Regions from separate parts of the Peribacillus sp. P4_B1 genome, predicted to be linked through region 1. Evidence: riboswitches for the same ligand, from Rfam matches in the RefSeq annotation. Region 1 holds a riboswitch; the other holds the start of a gene.
What was found. Region 1 has a riboswitch for cyclic di-AMP ahead of AC1DVK_RS20855 (cation:dicarboxylate symporter family transporter). Riboswitches for the same ligand answer to the same signal wherever they lie in the genome.
Positions count from the first base shown of each region.

Region 2: it holds a riboswitch for cyclic di-AMP, as region 1 does, so the genes downstream of both, AC1DVK_RS16080 (TrkH family potassium uptake protein) here and AC1DVK_RS20855 (cation:dicarboxylate symporter family transporter) in region 1, are expected to answer to the same signal.

Region 1 covers NZ_JBFUHM010000045.1:22,692-26,919, forward strand. The annotation lists gene AC1DVK_RS20840 (D-alanine--D-alanine ligase) at 1-421, opposite strand, end outside; gene AC1DVK_RS20845 (hypothetical protein) at 528-740, opposite strand; gene AC1DVK_RS20850 (hypothetical protein) at 1,017-1,799, opposite strand; gene AC1DVK_RS20855 (cation:dicarboxylate symporter family transporter) at 2,170-3,429, opposite strand; cyclic di-AMP (ydaO/yuaA leader) riboswitch at 3,602-3,751, opposite strand; gene AC1DVK_RS20860 (efflux RND transporter periplasmic adaptor subunit) at 3,953-4,228, opposite strand, start outside.
Region 2 covers NZ_JBFUHM010000027.1:34,981-39,208, forward strand. The annotation lists gene AC1DVK_RS16070 (MFS transporter) at 1-317, opposite strand, end outside; gene AC1DVK_RS16075 (hypothetical protein) at 779-970, opposite strand; cyclic di-AMP (ydaO/yuaA leader) riboswitch at 1,301-1,443, shown strand; gene AC1DVK_RS16080 (TrkH family potassium uptake protein) at 1,586-2,950, shown strand; gene AC1DVK_RS16085 (potassium channel family protein) at 2,974-3,630, shown strand; gene AC1DVK_RS16090 (DUF2283 domain-containing protein) at 3,680-4,084, opposite strand; gene AC1DVK_RS16095 (STAS domain-containing protein) at 4,223-4,228, opposite strand, start outside.

The DNA of each region.
Region 1 (4,228 bases):
CAAAGATGTTTTTCATGATAACCTTATCCATTCCAGCTGATGAAGCTAAAACGCCATTGCCTACATAAGGGAGATTCAATAGTTCCAGCATCCCTTGTACTGTCCCGTCTTCTCCATTTGGTCCGTGAAGCAATGGGAAAATTACGTCATACCCTGTTGATTCACTATTTTCATCAGTTGAATGTGCCTGCAAGGCAAGAGGCGAGTTCAATTTGTCCGACGAAAAAGTCAAAGCCTCCACACTCTCGGCAGGCCCTGTTAACATCGGTCCATTAATCCATGAACCCTCTTTTGTTATGTAAATCGGATATATATCAAACTTTGCTAAATCGAGAGCCTTAATCACCGCTAAAGCCGTCTGCATAGAAACCTCATGCTCCGCAGATTTTCCACCATAAAGCAAACCAAGTTTAGTTTTCATGAGTTATTACCCTCCAATATTCTTTTAACCATGTTCATTGTATCATTTTACACTAAAACGGGAAAAGCGAAACTTCCATCATTGGTTCTTTTCCAATGATGGTTAGTTAAGCCATTCGGGCATTTACAGGCTGTTTTTTACACATATTTTTAAATTGCACTTTCATTTGATACCCTTCGACCGTCATTTCCATCGATACCTTACAGCCTGTTAATGCGGGGAAAAGCGAAACTTCCATCATTGGTTCTTTTCCAATTATTGCCACCATCGGAACACAGGCTAGATTCGCCACGTCCTGTGGCAACACCTGTGCTTGCATATCCTATGCGTCGCATTCAGGCATTTACAGGCTGTTAGCTCTCCACATTTCTTTTTTATTACATTTTCCACCGTTTGCCTTGCAGCCTGTTCACGCGGGGTAAAGCGAAACATCCATCATTGGTGCTTTTCCAATAAGGAATATAGGCCAAAGCCACAACTCCCTGTCTCCTGTGCGGTGTCCTCCCTTATCTTTTATGCAATAGATAGTAAGTCTTACACCTAAAAAAAAATCAAAGATATCAAATAATCCAACCCACGCATCCGGAAATTGGGATCAGAATAATGATTCATTTTTTATAACACTTTCCCATACTTTTTCTTTTCGATTAAAGGTGATAAAAACATCCGGCTCCTTAATATTTCTATCCGAAAAGTCATCATGCATCTCATCCATGTTTAAATAATCCCCTACCACCCATGCCGGTATCTCAATCTTCGTTCTTGAGTACTTGACATGCCGAAAGGAAAAAATGAGCCCCTCTGCCATAATATGAGCCAAAGAAGAAATGATTTCTGCAGGAATGGCCGTCAGCTCTCTTTTCTTTCTGATTCCAAGCCACGTCCTCTCCACTTTTAACGGCTCCAGCTTTAGCGGAATCAGGCTCCCTAACATCATATAATATGTAGAAAGTGAACGAAAATAAATTTTGTTGAACCAGCCATCATCCTGGGCAAGGTACACAAACTGATTATTCAATTTACGGAAAAATGGAGGATCAAGGTGGGTTTTTGCATGCCCTAAATATAAAAGTTCAGCTAATTCCCTTCCATCCAATTCATCCAGCCCTTCCTCTTCTTCAAAATCAATCCAACAGAAATCTCCATATGCCCGGACATTTTCTTTAACGAGCTTTGCAATATCCTCAGATGAAGCGCTATCGAGCTGGACATTCAAATTGTATTCCCCACCATCGAATTGATGTTTCAATAATAAGATGGAATCCAAGGTATATGGCAGCGAATAGACAAATTCGCGAAAATTGAGTCCATTAAAAAGGACAAACCGTTCGGAAGCCTGCATATGCATATATAAGATATCATTGTTATCATTCTTCATAACCTGGTCCCCTCCGAGCTCTCAATCAATAATGTTATTTTATCAAACTTTTGGGTTTTCAAGTAAGTTATATAACCCAGAATATTATTCATCATCTGCATCGTATAAATAATGTGAATACCTGAACTCTATAATCACCTAAGGTTTAGGAACGAACTCGATAATTTTAAATATCCATAATAGTGAAAAATAAAGAGTTGGAGGAATTGACGACGGGTAAAATTGAATAAGGTTTTATCATTAATTCTTTTCATGTGGAAGTTTCCCTTTAAAAAACTTTTCGTTTGCACCTTCTGGCACGTCAAATATAAAGGATACGCTTTTCAAACACAAAAAATCCAGAGTGACATATCACTCTGGATTTTTTGTATTAAGAAACTTGTTCTAATTCTTTATCGGAAGGAGGGTTGAATTGACCTTCCCATTTAGAGATGACGATTGCTGCAAGTGAATTACCGATAACGTTTACTACTGTACGTCCCATATCAAGAATACGGTCGATACCGGCAATAAATGCTAAACCTTCAATAGGAATACCAACTGTTCCTAATGTCGCTAAAAGAACTACGAAGGATACACCTGGTACACCCGCAATACCCTTAGACGTGATCATTAACACTAGCATTAGCGTAATTTGCTCATAAGCACTTAAATCGATTCCGTACATTTGAGCGATGAAGATAGCTGCCAACGCTTGGTATAATGTTGAACCATCAAGGTTAAAAGAGTATCCAGTCGGAATAACAAATGTAGCTATATGTTTCGGACATCCCGCTTTTTCCATTTTTTCCATAAGTTTCGGAAGAACCGCTTCTGAACTTGCTGTAGAGAACGCAAGTATCAATTCTTCTTTTAGAAGTTTAATCAATGTAAAGATATTGAATCCTACAAATTTTGCAATAAGACCCAGAACGACAATTACAAAGAAAATCATTGTTCCGTATACAGAAAGCGCTAACTTACCTAACGGAATTAAAGATTCCAAACCGAACTTGGAGATGGTCACACCGATTAGTGCAAATACCCCAATAGGAGCAAATTTCATGACCATATTAGTTAGGTAGAACATTCCTTCTGCTGTACCTTGGAAGAAACGGAATACTGGTTTACCTTTTTCACCGATCGCGGCAATACTTAGTCCAAACAATACGGAGAAGAAAATAATCGCTAACATATCGCCTTGTACCATAGCTTGTACTGGATTGGATGGTACAATGTGAACAAGTGTATCTACAAATGATTCATGCTGCTTAGTTTCTGCTGTATCAACATAAGTGGAGATGTCAGTTTTTTCCAGATGATTCATATTTACGCCAGCACCAGGCTGGATGATATTAGCGGAAATTAAACCAACAGCAATCGCAATCATAGTTACCGCCACAAAGTATGAAAGTGATTTAGCTCCTAGTTTACCTACTGCTTTTAAATCACCTACACCCGCAACTGCAACGATAAGACTTGATACAATGATTGGCACAACAATCATTTTAATCATTCGTAGGAAAATGTCTCCGAATGGCTGTAAAAAGTTTTGGGCCGTCTCATTACCATAAAAAATGGCACCAACGATAATCCCTAGAATTAAACCAATGAAAATTTGGCTAGCTAAACTTAACTTGAATTTCTTCATATACTTTCCTCACCTTCCATAAAGTCTTTGATGCAAAAACGTTTTGTCTCGGTAAGGGAAACAAGATACTAATAGAAAGAAAGTAATTTTTCTTTTTTTGAAAAACTCTGTCTTTACGCCGAAAAAAAAGACACTTCATGTGTCGATTTCATATTGGCGTGAATATTCACACATGTTCCCTTAAAGACGCTGACGAGGTTAGCTGTCGGGTTAGGAATTGGAAACACAATTTGCCCTTTCATTTCTGAATTCACCCCTAGTGGAATAAAATCCACAAAAATGGTTCCCCCGTTCTTGGAATAAGATTAAGCGAGTTAACTTATAATAAAATATTATACTAAAAAGGTTAATCTGTAAATGTTTATTCTCATCCATTTTAGAAAAAGTCTTTAAATATATCTGAATATTCTGCATTTTAGATGATTTCACCAAGTATTACACTTCCCGATTTTTAGTCATTTAAGCTATATGGATATATAAATAATAACTAATTTGACATCCCCTTTCTTTATGAAAGAAGCAGTTATTTTTCCAAAATGCCAAGTAACAGATACCTTACTTTTTCCCTAGAGGTGAATTTTTTATAAGTTGCAATTTTCACTTTTTCAAATTGAATTGGGGTAATAAAATAAGAATGGTTCTTCGCTACCCTATTCGGTTCTAGCAGGATGACATCACCTACTGACGGTCCCTTTATTAGTTCCTGCTTACCTTCTGCTTTAAGCCCTTTTGAAATGTAGTGTTTATCCACATAGCCTTTTTTAGTCAATTTGTAGACATGCGGCCTTTTTTGGTAATG
Region 2 (4,228 bases), on a different contig from region 1:
ACGAAGATAAGGGAATAGATGACCCAAATAGAAGAAGCCAATGGCAGCAAAGCCATGAATACCGCTCGAAATAGATCAAGTGCGATCATTAGATTCCGCTTATTGATCCGGTCGATCACGCTGCCGGCCCAAACATTCGTAAATATGGCAGCCATCGGTTTAACGATATACAGTCCAGCAACCGCCAAGGCCGAGCCAGTCATATCCAGCACGATTAAATTAAGTGCAATGAAATAAACCCAAGCACCGAAGTTGGAAATCCCGATCCCGCACAATAAAATGGAAGGATATTTCCAAGATACTAATGAATTTCTCAATGTCAACGCTTCCCCTCCTTAGAAAGAAAATATAAAAACAATAAAAAAAACCGTCCACAAGAAATGCGTCTTGGGGACGGGATCAATAGAACGGTGCCAATTAATATGTCACCATTATTAATCTTATGCCGTATTGCATTAACAGCATGCAATAACTATGCACTATAATGGGAACTCCCTTTAAGCTTCAATACATCCCCGTTACTCCTTTCCAGTTTACCAAGCGCACTGGAAAGTTGCGTTTCATTTACTTTTTTCTCATCGGAATCACATTTACCCTAAACTTTAACATTAATGGTATAATTTTGTAAATGTTATGATTTTCAAAACAAAAAAACTCATTCAAAATTAAATGAGTTTGAAAGCAAAACAAGATAGGAATTTTTCGCTCAGCGTTCCCGAATAAGACACAGGAATGACATAATTGAATACCGTTAAATGAATGTTTGGATTCAGCTGATTTACTTTAGGGAAAACAATTTTAATAACGGATTCTTTTTCTTATCCGTTATCCTTAACTCATTCATTATGATTTGGTCCTCATGATCGGCTATCCATTTCCTTAGTGCATCTTTATCCTGGCATTGTGTTAAATATGTCTGGCCACCCTTGCCTGTAGCGTTAATAACATATCTATTGAACGTCTTCTCCATAATTGCCCGCCTTTTTTATAAAATGTCTGGAACCTTTAAATACGAATGCATTGACTTTTTCTATGCTTTTCAAAAGAAAAATAGTTTATATATATTAATAACATTGATTGCCCATGACCTGTTCAGCTAGAAAGTGTTGAATCAAGTACACCGAAACTGTTATCATAATCGGATTAATCGAACCTATCATAATGTGCTAACTAATATTTGTCAATACGTTTTATCAATGTAAATAAAACGTAAATTTTCAGTTTTATTAAAGAAATATTTTTTTACAATTTAGGGGTTTACAACTGCTAAATGTTGGGAGTAGAATACGTTTATCAATTTAATATATTTCGGCCAAAACTCAAAGGAATTGAGTACGGAGGACCCAATCATTTGGGGTTAATTCTGCCATGCAGAAGGGATGAGATCAGCTCTTTCGCCATCCTACCCGTCAGCTAACTTCGTCGGCTAAAGCGAAGGAGGTCATAAGACCGCCTATTTCGGGAGCTTTTTTTGCACGCTTTTTGTGACAAAATAGCTGTTCGATGTTTACGCAGGTCTTTTTATTATGCTTAAAAAAGATTTGATAACAGGATTGATGGTTAAGATATTCATACAGTTTTACACATGTCATTTTTAGGTAGGGATGATCAATTGATAAAAGCAAAAAAATTATTCGATCCGCCAAAAATCCTTGTACTAGGCTTTGCCACCCTGATACTTATTGGGGCCTATTTGCTGACCCTGCCGATTTCTACTGAAAATGGGAATGGCCTTGCTTTTCTGGATGCTTTATTCACCTCAACCTCCGCTACATGTGTAACAGGACTTGTCGTAGTGGATACGGGAACGACCTTCACCACCTTTGGTGAATTGGTCATCTTAACACTGATTCAGATAGGCGGCTTAGGATTCATGTCATTTGCGACGTTTTTCTTTTTCCTTTTAGGCAAAAGGATTTCTTTAAAAGGCAGGTTACTCTTGCAGGAATCCTTAAATAATCTTTCCATGGCAGGTATAGTCAAGTTAGTAAAACGGCTTTTAATTTTCACGGCCATCATTGAAGCCATGGGTGCCCTTATCTTATCGATTCGCTTTTCTTTTGACATGCCAATCGGCAAAGCGATCTATTACGGGGTTTTTCATTCCATATCGAATTTCAATAATGCCGGTTTTGATTTGATGGGAGAATTCAAGAGCTTGACCCCTTATGTATCGGATCCATTCGTAACCCTTACGGTCGCCTTCCTGATCACGTTTGGCGGAATAGGTTTTATCGTGATGAATGAACTATACGAATATCGTGATACCCATCGTTTATCCGTACATACGAAGGTTGTTCTGATGACTAGCCTGACACTTACAATCGCCGGCGCAATTTTAATCTTTTTATTCGAGTTCGGTAATGCCAAGACATTGCAGCCTTTATCTTTCATGGGTAAAACGTTATCGTCTCTATTTCAATCGGTTTCACCAAGGACGGCCGGCTCCAATACGCTGAATATCCCTGATTTGACTCAACCCACATTACTGCTCATCATTTTCTTGATGTTCGTTGGGGCTTCACCCGGATCGACTGGCGGCGGGATTAAAACAACCACATTTGCGACGCTTATCGGAACGGTCTGGTCACAGATTAAAGGAAAGGGTGATGTGGTATTATTCCGTCACCGCATTATAAGTGAAACGATCTTTAAAGCATTATCCGTTACATTCATTGGCGTATTCATGGTTTCAATCATCTCCATTCTGCTGACCATCACTGAAAGCGGAAGTGACTTCTTGATGATTTTATTTGAAGCCACTTCAGCATTTGCCACCGTGGGACTTTCAATGGGTTTGACCCCCGAATTATCACCGGTTGGCCGGATGCTCATCATTTTCACGATGTTTGCAGGCCGTGTGGGTCCTTTGACTTTGGCCTTTGCCATCGCTATGAGGCGCAAACCAGATCCGTTCCGACGTCCAAAAGGGAAAATCATGATTGGTTAAACATAAATGAAGGAGTGTAAAAGATGGGAAAAAGACAATATGCCGTGATTGGTTTAGGCAGATTCGGAACCAGTGTGGCCCATAGATTATATTCGGCTGGCCAAGAGGTATTGGGTATTGATATCAGCGGGGAAAGAGTCGAGAATGCGGAACTGAGCGTTACCCATGCAGTCATTGCGGATACGACTGAAGAAGAGACATTGAAATCCATTGGAATCCGCAACTTCGATTGTGTCATCGTAGCCATCGGAATTGATATGCAATCAAGCATTTTAACTACCTTGCTTTTAAAAGAGCTTGGGGTCAAAAAGGTGATTGCCAAGGCCCTTAATAAAAATCATGGTCAGGTGCTCACTAAAGTTGGAGCCGACTGGGTCATCTATCCTGAGAGGGATATGGGAGAACGGGTCGCGAACCAGCTTCTGTCCCCTAACATGCTGAACTATATTGAACTCTCTAAAGAATACAATATCGAGGAAATCATAGTCCCTATGAGCATGAAGGGAAAAAGCCTCAGGGAGCTGGATTTACGCGCAAAATATAATATCAGCGTCATTGCCATCGTGAGTAATGGGGAAATTATCATAGCACCATCACCCGATCAGGATATCCATGAAAAAGATATGCTTTTAGTGGTTGGCAATAAAGAAGATCTTGCCGTCTTTGCAAATATTGAATAATGGTTCCCCTTCTCGTTTCCGGTTCTGGCTGTATGAAGATGAACTAAAATCAGCCGATTAAGAATGACTCATCATAGGACTTCGTATCATATATATCGATTCCTATAAATTCCCTGCAGTCAGGATCTGAAAAGAGAAACACTATTTTCTTGGCATCAGGATGAGTAACTGACCGTTTTACAAGTACATCATTCAATCTTAAGGAATAATAGCTTTCACCATCAGCTGTAATTCCTATTGTGAATGTAGGCATTTCATCAGCCAGACCTTTAATTTTCAAGGCTGTTCCACCTTCCAATTCAATTCCTATGATTGGAATGCCTATGCCGAAATCCAGAATGATATCCTCGTTAAGCAGGAGCTCGTCCGTTTTTGTAATGGTGTGCTTCAATGGTTCGGCTAAATAGATATAGCCCATACCCGCATCATCATCAAATGTCATATGCCTTTTCATAGCTCCACCTCCCTTTTCTGTAGCGGTTTCATTTTTATGTTTACCCATTCAAGAAGGCCGCTTTATGGCGGTCTTCTTGAATGGATTTTATACTTTTTTCACTAAAACGAACATTCCCCTGCCATGAATATGTATGTATTATTT